3 regions of the Nocardioides sp. S5 genome follow, and region 1 is predicted to be linked to each of the others. Evidence: predicted binding sites of a transcription regulator. Region 1 holds the regulator's gene; each other region holds the start of a gene.
What was found. The regulator LexA, encoded in region 1, represses DNA repair genes until DNA is damaged. The targets are predictions, from matches to a motif close to TCGAACANNTGTTCGA.

Region 2: a site for LexA is predicted at 2,070-2,085, ahead of CFI00_RS06175 (HNH endonuclease signature motif containing protein). Genes of this name have one in related genera too.
Region 3: a site for LexA is predicted at 1,857-1,872, ahead of CFI00_RS06020 (HNH endonuclease signature motif containing protein). Genes of this name have one in related genera too.

What each region holds. Positions count from the first base shown of each region.
Region 1 is NZ_CP022296.1:4,027,330-4,031,364, forward strand. It holds gene CFI00_RS19910 (hypothetical protein) at 1-297, opposite strand, end outside; gene CFI00_RS19915 (hypothetical protein) at 294-812, opposite strand; gene CFI00_RS19920 (LysM peptidoglycan-binding domain-containing protein) at 1,119-1,469, opposite strand; gene CFI00_RS19925 (SDR family oxidoreductase) at 1,673-2,455, opposite strand; gene lexA (transcriptional repressor LexA) at 2,583-3,305, shown strand; gene CFI00_RS19935 (hypothetical protein) at 3,507-4,035, shown strand, end outside.
Region 2 is NZ_CP022296.1:1,248,783-1,252,817, forward strand. It holds gene CFI00_RS06165 (hypothetical protein) at 1-54, shown strand, start outside; gene CFI00_RS06170 (AAA family ATPase) at 57-530, opposite strand; gene CFI00_RS06175 (HNH endonuclease signature motif containing protein) at 606-1,886, opposite strand; gene CFI00_RS06180 (hypothetical protein) at 2,274-2,618, opposite strand; gene CFI00_RS06185 (IS110 family transposase) at 2,854-4,035, shown strand, end outside.
Region 3 is NZ_CP022296.1:1,221,405-1,225,439, reverse strand. It holds gene CFI00_RS06025 (hypothetical protein) at 1-42, shown strand, start outside; gene CFI00_RS06020 (HNH endonuclease signature motif containing protein) at 361-1,791, opposite strand; gene CFI00_RS06015 (DNA/RNA non-specific endonuclease) at 1,910-2,710, opposite strand; gene CFI00_RS06010 (PHP domain-containing protein) at 2,733-3,578, opposite strand; gene CFI00_RS06005 (histidine phosphatase family protein) at 3,586-4,035, opposite strand, start outside.

The sequences.
Region 1 (4,035 bases):
GTCGCGGAAGAGGGTGTACCGGGTGCCGGGATTGCCGGCGTCTGTCGTGCAGTCTTCTGGGTTGAAGCAGATACCCTCCGGGTTTCGTTTGCCGTCCTTGCAGATCTGACGGACCGACCACTTCGAGGTCGGGTACTTGATCTTCTCCTCCTCAATTCCGCCCGAGGAGTAGTCACAGGTTTCGACGACCTCTCCCACCTCGCTCTGCACCCCGCATTGAGCTGAGGCGGGCGTAGGGAGAAGAACTACGAAGCCGCCTAGCAGGGCCAGCACGGCACCTCGCGCCGCGACTGTCACCGTGGAACCTCCGCCTTTCGGGTGACGACCCACGACTCTCCGTTCGGCTTCAGGACGAGGAGATGCGCCCCCGGACCACCATCGAAAGTCTGGACCGGCCCGCGAGCAGACTCCTTGTACCTCGTAGGGCTCGAGTTGACCCGTACGACATATTCGCTGCCGCTCTCACCTCTCGATCTGACGCTTTGGATCTTCCAGCCGCCCCACTCGATGAACCCTCCAGCCGAGTACCACTCCTCGACAAGATCGGCGAGATCCGTGCATGCCTTGCAGCCAACAGAGAGTTCCCGATAGACGTCCGTCTTCCCGGTGTTTTCCATCTCAGCCTCGGCGGCTGCCCACCGCCGGATGAACTCCTCAGCACTCTCCGCCTCAACCGTCTCCGACGCAGTGGGCAACGGGGACGACGACGGCGGCGGGTCCGGCATCTTGGGCCGGGGCTCGGGGTCGTCCGAGCAGCCCGCCAGGAGGAGGGGTACGACGGCGGTGAGCGCGAGAGCGCGGCGTACGTGCATGAAGGAGCCTTCCCGAGAACTACGTCAGCACTCGGGAAACTACCCAGTTCAGCTCTCCTCGAACCACCCCCGGCCGCAGATCTGTGGACAACCCGCCCGGCCCGGCTTGTGCGGTCACCGTGGTGCGGATCCCGCATCACAGCTACCGCACAACGGTCGGAGTCACCGGTTGACCGGGGATCCCGACAACACAGACACCAAGGAAGACCACGAAATGACGCCGAGGGGCGGGCCACCAGGCCCGCCCCTCGGTCTTCCCCTTGTTCCACCAGCCGGGGTCGAAGCGGCTGATGGAGGCCTCACGCGTCAGTCGGAGACGACCGGGACGCGGAGCTTCTGGCCAGCCGCGAGGCTGGCGGACTCGAGCGCGTTGAGGCGCTCGATCTCGGTCATCATCGACCGGACGTCGCCGTCGGTGGCGACCTCGCTGGCGATCCCCCACAGGGTGTCGCCGGGGGCGACCTGGACGATCTCGGTGGGCGCGCGCTCACCGGCCGAGCCGGTGCCGACGGCACCGCCCGCCAGCATGAACGCGACGGCCAGGACGAGGAACAGCGCGGTCACGAAGACCACGAGGCGACCGCGACGGGTCAGGCGCACCGTCGAACGGACGGGGGCGGGAGTGGTGAAGCTGGGGGCAAGGCTGAGGGTGCTCATGGTGTGGCCTCCTGGGGAAGATCAGCCGGGTACGTTGTCGAGCGAATGTCTAGTGGGACCCACCGACAACGGCTTCGCAGCCGCCTCGACGTCGATCAGACGTTCGATCGAACATGTGTACGACGGTAGAGCACCTGTTCGAACAGGTCAAGCACCCGCACGAACAATTGTTCGATGCGACGGACAGCGCGACGAGACGGCGGTCAGCGCTTCCTCATCGCGCGCCGGCCCTGCGCGGCGAACAGCACCGCGGCGTGCTGCGCGGTGCCCGGGGTGAGCATGGCGCCGCGCATCACGCCCGCGCGCCAACCGGGCATCGTCCGGACCACCCGTCGCGAGCCCACGAGGGCGACAGCGGCCTCGGCCACCTCGGCCACGCCGAGGATCCGCCCTCCCGAGTACGTCAGCTGCGAGCCCATGCCGTCGGGGTCCTGGCCGGCCAGCATCGCGGTGTCGACGCCGTCGGGGCACAGCGCGTGCACCCGCACCCCGCGCGGCGACTCCGCGTTGACCGACGCCGACAGCGAGACGACCGCGGCCTTCGTGGCGGCGTACGCGCTGTAGCCGGGCACCGGGCCGAGCCCGGCGAGCGAGGCGACGTTGACGACGTCGCCACCACCCGGGCCGAAGGCAGCGAGCGCGGCGCGGCAGCCCCACATCGCGCCGAGGAGGTTGACCTCGACGAGCCGGCGGACCTTGTCGTCTGAGAGCGAGGCGAGCGTGCCGTCGTCACCGACGCCGGCGTTGTTGAACCACGCCACGAGCGGCCCGTGCGCAGACGCCTCGGCGGCGACGGCGCGGTGCGCGTCCGGGTCGCGTACGTCCATCGCGACGCCCGCGGCGGCACCGATCTCCGCGGCCGTCGCAGCGGCCGCCACGGCGTTGAGGTCACCGACCACGACCCGGTGCCCACGGGCCACCATCAGCTCCGCGATCCCGCGGCCGATCCCGCGGGCCCCGCCCGTCACCACGCACGACGTCGTCATGTCCGCAGGCTAGCGACACGCGGCTTCGAACAGGTGTTTGATCCTCGGGCCCCGGGAGGACTACGGTGATCGCACCAGCCACCCCATCGCCCACGAGGTGGCCACCCGCGTCGAGAGGTTCCACGAGATGGCCAAGTCAGAGGACAAGAACGTCATCGAGATGCCCGACGGTCCCCCGGACGCCACCGGCCTGACCCCGCGCCAGCAGCGCGTGCTGGCCACCATCAAGGACTCGATCGAGACCAAGGGCTACCCGCCCAGCATGCGCGAGATCGGCCAGGCCGTCGGCCTCACGTCCTCCTCGAGCGTCGCGCACCAGCTGCGCGTGCTCGAGGGCAAGGGCTTCCTCAAGCGCGACCCCAACCGCCCGCGCGCCCTCGAGGTGTTCCTGCCCGAGGTGATGGCCGCGCGCCGCTCGATGTCCAGCGGCGAGGAGTCGAGCGTCGACGAGACCGGCATCGGCGACGTCGTCCCGACCGCGGTCAACATCCCCGTCGTGGGCCGCATCGCGGCCGGCGGGCCGATCCTCGCCGAGGAGCAGGTCACCGACGTCTTCCCGCTGCCCAAGCAGCTCGTCGGCGACGGCACCCTCTTCCTCCTCGAGGTCTCCGGCGACTCGATGGTCGAGGCCGCCATCTGCAACGGCGACTACGTCGTGATCCGCCAGGAGCAGACCGCGACCAACGGCCAGATCGTCGCGGCGCTGATCGACGGCGAGGCGACCGTGAAGACCTTCCAGCGCAAGGACGGCCACGTCTGGCTGCTGCCGCACAACGCCGCCTACGACCCGATCCCGGGCGACAACGCCACCATCCTCGGCGTCGTGACGGCAGTGCTGCGCAGCCTCTGACTGGGTGTGTCCCTATTGCACTGACGACGAGCACGGTCACCGTGCGGGGCATGTCGTACCCAAGTGATCTGACCGATGAGCAGTGGGCGTTGCTGGATCCGGTGTTCAACGCGCCGGGCAAGCGCGGCCGCAGGCATGGTGATGACCTCCGCACCGTGGTAGACCCCCACACGGCTCGCCGCCCTGTGCAAGAGCGGGCCGGTGTTCGTCGGGCCGCTGGAGATGGGGCTGCTGCTTCACCAGCCCGGTTCGGATCGGCCGATCGGCGCCGACCACTTCGTCGCGGTCCTCGACGCCGGCCCGGACGGAGTCACCATGCACGACCCCCAGGGACATCCCTACGCCTGGTTGCCGCGCGCTGCGTTCCTGGCCGCCTGGGGCAGCGACACGATCGGGTACGGCACCGGCCGGTTCCCCCTGCGGACCAACCTTCGGCGGGTGGCGGACCGCACCGAGCACGACGCGGTGCGCGACCTGCTGCCGCTGGCCTACCGGTGGGCTCGCGGCGACCACGGTTCGTCAGGCGGAACCGGGATGGCGTTGCGCGACCTCGCGGAGCGGGCCGAAGCCGGACTCGGCAACCCGGCGGTGCCCGTGTTGCAGGACTTCTCCCTCCGTCTGGGGGCACGCCGACGCGCCGACGCCGCCACGGAGCTCGCGGCGTGGCCGGAGGTCGCCGACGTCCTGGACGCCCAAGCCCGTGCACTCGGGCGGGCTCAGTACGCGGCGG
Region 2 (4,035 bases), 2.0 Mb from region 1:
ACGCCGCTCACGGCGGATGCGGCACTCCAGATCTACGTCTGCGAAGCGGGCTGACGTCAGCCCTGGAGCACCGCGTCGAAGGCTCGTCGCTCGTTCTCGTCGGGAGCCTGCGTCTGCATGAACTCGACCATCGCGACCACGTCGGACCGCTTCATCGGTGGATCCTCTGCGCCTCGCTGCTCGATCCGGGCCCACAGGGTGTCGACGGGCACGTCCAGGTGGAGCAGCTCCGTGCGCGCACCGACGGCCGCTGCTCCGGCGCGCAGCTGTTCGCGCTCGTCGCGCCCCCACGTGCCCCATTCGATGATGGCGGTGCCGCCGGCGCGAAGAACGTCCAGCGCCACGGTCCACTGCAAGACCTCGATGCGAGCGCGCAGCTCGCTGTTCCACAAGTTGGCATCGAGCGCAGCCATCCACTCGTCCGGACAGAAGCGGACTCCTGATCGCTCCGACTGCAGCTTCCGGGCCGCGGTCGTCTTGCCGCTGCCAGGAAGGCCGGAGACGACGATCAGGCATCCGGCGCTGCTCATGGGCGGATGCTACGAGGATTCCTTCGTCGACAGCATGTGGGATGTCGGTTGGCCCCCTGGCCTGTGTCGGTCGGTTTACGTCCGCCGGTGGAACCTGAGGTCGCCGTTGGGGAGGCGGTCGGTGCGGTAGCCGGTGTCGTGGGCGCGGTGGTGGTGGTGCGGGCAGAGCAGGATCGCGTTGTCGAGGTCGGTGGGTCCGCCGGTGTGCCAGGGGTCGAGGTGGTGGGCGTCGCACCAGGTGCCGGGGGTGTCGCACCCCTCGGCACGACACGTCCGGTCGCGGATCAGCAGCGCCTTGCGCTGCGCCGGGGTGAACAGTCGCTTCGCACGTCCGAGGTCGACCGGGAGGCTGGTGCCGTCGAGGACGGCGGGGAGGATCTTCGCGGTGCACGCGAGCCGGCGTGCCTGGCTGGCGGTGATGCGGTCGCCGGTGAGGTCGTCGCCCGGGACGAGGCCGGCGCCGATGAGGTCGGCGGTCGCGAGCTCGGCCCGCAACGAGGCGAGCGGGATGGTCACGATGACCGTGGTCGCGTCACCGCCGTGGACGGGCAGCCGGGTCGGGTCGACGGTCTCGAGGAACCGGGCGAACGCCTCACCCATCCGCCGCGGGTACGGCAGGCGCGTGACTACGTCTGACGTCCGCGCGCCCTCGGCGTCGTCGCGGGCCTTGGCGTGGGGTGCGCGGGGGTTGGCGAACGCTTCGAGGTAGGTCGCGAGCCGGGTCGCGACCGCGTCCGGCACCAGCGCGCTGATGCGGGTGGTGCCGTCGCCCTGGCGGCGCATCGTCATCCGGGTCCGGTCCGCAGCGGCTGTTTCGAGGTCGGCCAGCCGGGCGGCTTCCGCAGCCTCGGCGATCTCGGGGGCGACCACGTCGAGGACCCGGCGCCCGATCCGGCCCAGCTCCTTGGGCCCGAACTCCGTCGCACAGCCCACGAGGTGCGCTTCGGCACGGTCGACCGTGTCCGCGTCCACCGCAACGGGAAGGGCGTCGAGGGCTCGGCGGATCACGTGCGCCTGAGCCAGGGTCACGGCGCCCTCGCGCATCCCCACCGCCAGCACCGGCCGCTCCCGGTCCAACGCCCCAGCGAGGGCGAGATCGGCCCGTGCATCGGCGTACCGGGCACGAGTCTGGTGCGCCAGCCACCCCGCGGCGTCCTTCGCACCCGTCGCGTCGGCGAGGTCGCCCGCGTCGGCCAGGACCCTCAGCCGGAGCTCGACCAGCTGCGCCTCGGCCGCGACGAGCTCACGGAGAGCGACCGCCTTCTCCGAGGTCGACATGAACGTCGGGTTCGCACCCGCCACGCCCTTCAACACGCTCCGGATGTCGGAGGCAGCAACAAGGATCGGGTGGTTCACGACTGGCCTCCTCTCGACGACGACTTGGCTCACGCACCTGCGTGAGAACCAACGGTCGTCGCTCTTGGAGGCCCGGATCACCGGACTATTACTGACCCTCGCAACTCGCCCCACCAGCTCGGCATCACGACTACCCGGTGACTGTGGAACGTGGACCCGACTATACGCCACCTCAAGCAGATATAGAACACACGTTCGATCAAGCTTTGGTCAGATCCGGCGGCTGGTCGGTGACGACCTTGCACCCGTAGCGCGCGTCGGCAAGCGATCGAAGCTGCTCGGGGTTCGGCCGCTCACCTCTACAGGCCAACCTCGTTCTGTGAGCACCCACCAGGTTCCTGTCGCCGGAACGCGCTCAACGCGGCAGATCCGGGCGAGCTCCGTCGCTCAGGACTCCCGGATGTGGTCCTGGATGCGGTCGTGAACTTCCCACACGTGGACCCAGTCCGGGTGCTGGGCAACGAACTCGTCCACGTCCGCATCGGTCATGTGTTCCTGGACGACCTCGTCCGTGTCCACCTTGACGATGCACCAGAGCTCCGGCTTACCCGTGGAGGTGTCATCCGGATCGATCTGCTGGTCGTAGATCGTCTTCCCTTCGTTCCTCAGTTCAGCGAGCCTCGCTTCGAATTGCCGCTGAATTTCCACCTGCATCTGGTCCCACGACTTGTTCTCTATTCCCCGATCATGCCGTTTGAGCATCTGCGCTGTGGTGAGCGGACCGGCACGCACATCGGCTACTAGGAGACTTCCCTCAGGATCGGTGTCTGGCCAGACTTCGGTCTAGGTGATCGGCGGGACGCTCTCATATCGGCTGCCCACCCGAGCTTGGGTGTGGCTCTCATCTGGTTTGCGACCCCGTCGACCACCGTGACGAGGAGTGGCTCCAGAGGGGTCTGCCCAGCTCGTAGTAGCAATGCCCACCTCGTCGTCCTAGCGGTTCCCGGCGACAGACGAGGTGGAGCAGATGAGTAAGAAGAAGGGCGTGGTCATCGGGGTCGATCCCCACAAGATGTCGGTGACGATCGAGGTCCTCGACCCCCACGAACGGCTGCTCGGTCGCGGACGGTTCGACACCACCAACACCGGTTACGCCGCGATGCGCCGTTATGTGAAGCAGTGGCCTGAGCGCACCTGGGCCGTCGAGGGAGCCAATGGTGCCGGGCGTCCGCTGGCTCAGCGCCTCGTCACCGCCGGCGAACAGGTCCTCGATGTCCCGGCGAAGCTCGCGGCGCGGGTGCGGCTCTTCGACACCGGCCACAACCGCAAGACCGACGCCCTGGACGCCCACTCCATCGCAGTCGTCGCGGTCCGCACCGACGGGTTGCGGCGGGTGGTCGACGACGGTGAGCTCGAGGCGTTGCGGATGCTCGCCGACCGTCGTGACGAGCTGGCCCGCCGACGCGTGCAGACGGTCAACCGGCTGCAGCGCCTGCTCAGCGAACTGCTGCCTGGCCAGCGCAAACGCGACCTGTCCGCTGCTCAGGCCAAGGCCATGCTGGCGACGGTGCGCCCCCGTGACATCGCCGGCAAGACCTGCCGCCGGATGGCTGCTGAAGAGATCGCCGACCTGGTCGCGGTCGATGCGAAGCTGAAGAAGATCAAGGCCGAACTGAAGGCCGCGGTCACCGCCCGCGGGTCGGGGCTGATGGACATCTACGGCGTCGGCCCAGTCGGCGCGGCCCGGACCCTGGCCGACGTCGGCGACGTCGCCCGGTTCGCGGACCGCAACCGGTTCGCGTCCTGGACCGGGACCGCGCCCCTGGACGCCTCCTCCGGTGAGCAGACCCGACACCGGCTGTCGCGGGCTGGGAACCGGCGGATGAACCACGTCCTGCACGTCGCAGCGATCGCGCAGATCAGACACGACACCGAAGGCCGTGCCTACTACCGACGCAAGCTCGATGCCGGGAAGACCCCGATGGAAGCGCTGCGGTGCCTGAAACGGCGTCTGTCCGACGTCGTCTACCGCCAGCTCGTCGCCGACTCCAGCGCGGCCATCGCGAGAGTGGACGCGGGTCCGGGAGGGCACTGCGGGGCGACTCTTCAATCCAGCGCGGCCGACTCACACCCGCTCATCGACACTTCGGATCAGCCACTTCCCGGACCCGCGCAGCCGACGCTACGCCCACCACCAGCCCGCCGGAAG
Region 3 (4,035 bases), 1.9 Mb from region 1:
GGTCCGGCGCGCGATCCAGGGCGCGCGGCGGATCGCGACTGACGCCCGGATCTGCCGTGAGTCGAGCGAAGCGGGAACCCCGACACCTCCCGTCGAGGCGTGAGTTCCCCGGACCCGGCCCGGCTCGAACGGGCTGCCACCCCCACCATGCGACGGGCAGGACGCACCCTTACCGGGTAGGTGCGCCTCGGGCGGGCTCCACGTGAGCGTAGAGCCAGGAAGCCTTGTGACGCGAGGTGCTTCTGACATCTGGATCTGCAGCGATCAGTCGGCTGAGAAGGTCGTTCTGAGGCGGCCAGGAACGGGCCGGTGACGCGCCTGCGGCCCGATCACGGGGTGGGTGATCGGGCTGTGGGGCGGTCAGGGTCTCGGACGATGTCCGGGGGGGTCGCCCGTGATGGTGGCGCTGGAGGGAAGGGTCCACTCGTAGGACCCGTCGTCCAGGTGCCGGTAGGAGAAGTCGCCGAAGGTCTTGGCGCGGTGGTGCCTGCGGCACAGGGGTGCGAGGTTCCCGGGTCGGGTCTGGCCCGGCGGACCACCTTCGTCCATGGGGACGTACTCCACCGTGTGGTCGAGGTCGCAGCGGGCTGAGGGGCGCCCGCAACGCGGATAGATGCACGTCTCGTCCCGCAGCCGGACCATCGCGGCCATCCGCGCCGGCGGGTCATGGGCGTCGACCGGCGGGTGCGCGGCGGGGTCGAGGTCCACCACCGGCTTGACGGTCACCTGCCCTGCACACAGCAGCCACGACCTCAGGCGACCGGTCAGAACCGGTCCCAGCGTGGGTGAGTGGGCGACGCCGTGCCTGTCGTCGAGGAGGTCGCGGTCGGTGACGTGGAAGACCAGCACCACCTCTCCCCCACCGCCGGAGGGCGTGCGAAACGGGTCGCCTGACTCGTGGGCCACGTCCTCGGCGACGCAGACCGCCGGATCGGACTCCGGGTCGAGACCCCGCTCCGGGTCACCGACGTCAGCTGCGGCCAGCAGGTCCAGAGCCTTCTGCGGGTCCGCGAGCACCCCGACAGCGTGCGCCCGGCGCGCCCCCAGCTCACCCTCGTGGCCCAGCGACCGCATGGTCGCGGCCATCGTCGACACCGTGTGGTCGAACGCGACCGCGTCCGCGGTGTCGAGGGTCATGAACACGGCCGAGGTGCCGGGTGCCCCCTCCTCGTGGTGCACCTCGACCGATCGAGCGTCCATCGCGGCGTCGTGGTCGGCGATCGCCCGGTCCGGGTCGGCGTACAACCGGGCCTCGTGGACCAGCACCCCGACCCGGTGCGGGTTCAACCGACGCGGCCGCCAGGCCAGCAACCGGTCCGCATGCCCTGCCGCGCTCTCGGTGAGGTCGCGGGACTCGCTCGCGGCCAGCCGGGCGAGATGCACGGGGACCCGCAGCGCCCGCACCAGCGCCCACAGGCGCGGCAGCCGGTGCGCCAGGTCCAGCACGTCCCCCAGCAGTGCCAACGTCGCCTCGTGCGACAGGTCGAGCACGACCGCGAGCTCCATCACGCAGTACTCCGCCACCAGCGGCGTCCCCTCCCCCGCGATAGGCAGCGCTCGCTCACCGAACAACGCCGCAGCAGTCCCGGGCGTACGGATCGTGTCCGAGCGCCAGCCCGCAACCTCGCCCGGTTCCGCGTCCGGCCCCACCACGTGCGCGTGCGCCCATGCCACCGCCGCCTCCAGCACCTCCACCTCGACCCGCCGCTTGGCGCTCATCGCGGCGGCCGCACGATCCAGCGCCACCCGGTCGGGGGCCCAGGTGCCGGAGGTGAGCGTCGAGGTGGACATACGTCCATCGTCCCAGACACCACCGACACTCTGACCTGCCAGAACACATCTGTGGAGAATCGTTTTCGAACAGGTGTAGCACCACTCCGACGCGCTCCCAGAGGAGCGCCTCAGGGCCCTACCAGGCCACTTGACCGACGTTCTCCACGAGGACCGGCGCTCCTGGCTCGCGCAGCTCCGCGGCGGGGACATCGGCCCACAGGCCGGCGAAGGTGAGTCCGGTGCGCTCCTCGAGCAGGTCGAGCGGGACGAGGTAGGTGTCGAAGTCGTCGAGGAACGCCTGTTCGTCCCATCGTGCCAGCACGAGGCGCTGGGACAGGACGAACGCCTTGCACCTGAGCTCGCCGTCCATGCGGTAGACGACGACCTTCCAGTGCTCGCGAGGGACCTGGACGATGCCGCGATAGGTCGGGTCGTCCTCGCGGAGCACCGGCCCTGCGAAGAGCGTCAGCCGGCGGTCCTCGAGGCCGTCCTGGGCGAGGACGGCGTTCTCGAGCAGACCCCAGGCGCCGCCTCGCCCGGACTGGTTGAAGTCGTCCATCTGTGGCGTGATGTTGGGGAAGAAGAACGAGTCCGAGTTCGCCGCCCGGGCCTCCTCGAGGGTGCCCCACAGCAGGTCCGAACGACGGGCCACGTGCCCTCGGTCGAGCCGGTTGCCGTCGTACGCCTCGTCCAGCGTCTGCTCCGTCGTGGGGATGCGCGGGTCGGCCCGGAACCGCTCACCCGACCGGCTGATCGACTCACTGGGGAACAGCCGGAGGCCGTCGATGTTCCACGCCACCCACCAGGCGAGTCGACGGGTGGGGTGCATCTGCACGGTGAAGTGCGTGTAGTCCAGGAGTGCGCCCGCGACCTCACCGGTGCCGGGTGGCGCAAGGGGGGTCTGCAGGAAGTCGCTGTCGTACCCGAGATCGGCCATGGCTGGAGTGTCCCGCGTCCGGTCAGCGGTGCGTCGGAGGTGACGCCAGCGACAGCAGCCGCTCGTACTGCTCCGGGTCGGTCGTGTGCACGCCGAGGTCGTGGTCGACCTTGCCGAGCCCGTGGTGGTCGCTGCTGCCGGTGACGACGAGGTCGAGGTCGCGCGCGATGCCGCGCAGCTCGGCCCGCTCGGCCGGCGAGTGGTCCTGGTGGTCGACCTCGATGCCGGCGAGTCCGACGTCCTTGAGCCGGGCCAACGCCGCCTCGTCGAGGACCGAGCGCCCGCTGCGTCCCCAGGGATGGGCGATGACGGTGACACCACCTGCCGCGACGACGAGCCCGATCATCTCCTCCAGGGGCGTGGCGTAGCGGTTGGCGTAGCCGGGGCGGCCCGGGTTGAGCAGGTCGTCGAAGGCCTGGGTGCGGTCGCGCGCGATGCCCATGCGGACCAGCGCGTCGGCGACGTGGGGACGCCCCGCGGCCACGGACCCGCCCGCCTCGCGGCGTACGTCGTCCTCGGTGATGTCGATGCCGTACCCGCGCAGCGCCGCGACGATCGCGGGGGTGCGCTCGGTGCGCCCCGTGAGGATGCGGTCGAGGGCGGCCACCAGCGGCGGGTACGTCGGGTCGGGCAGGTAGCCGAGCAGGTGCACGCCCCGGCGGCCGAGCCGCGTGCTGATCTCGAGGCCCGGCACGAGCGTGATGCCGACCTCGTCGGCCGCCCGGGCAGCCTCCGCCCAGCCCGACATCGCGTCGTGGTCGGTCAGCGCGACGACGTCCAGCCCGGCCACCGCGGCCGCGCGCACCAGGTCACCGGGGGTGTCGGTGCCGTCGCTGGCCGCGGAGTGGGTGTGGAGGTCGATCCGCACGCCGGCCTCAGCTGTTCCACTTCAGCAGGACCGGCGTCTCCCGCTCGAAGCCCAGCACCGAGATCGTCGAGACGTCGAGGCGGAAGAAGCGCCCCTCGGTCGCGGACTGCTCCAGCCAGCGGGCGGTGAGCACCCGCAAGGAGTGGCCGTGGGCGAAGACGAGCGTGCGGCGGTGGCCGCGCGCACGCTCCACCACGCGGTCGAGACGGGCGGCGACCTCGTCGGCGCTCTCGCCACCGGGCGACGGATGCGACCAGACGGTCCAGCCCGGGACGGTCTCGCGGATCTCGGGGGTGGAGATGCCCTCGTAGTCGCCGTAGGCCCACTCGACGAGGTCCTCGTCGAGCTCGGCCTCGCCGAAGCCGGCCAGCTCGGCCGTACGCCGGGCGCGCCGGCGCGGGCTGGTGAGCACCAGGTCGAACTCCACGTCGGCCAGCCGCGGGGCCAGCTCGCGGGC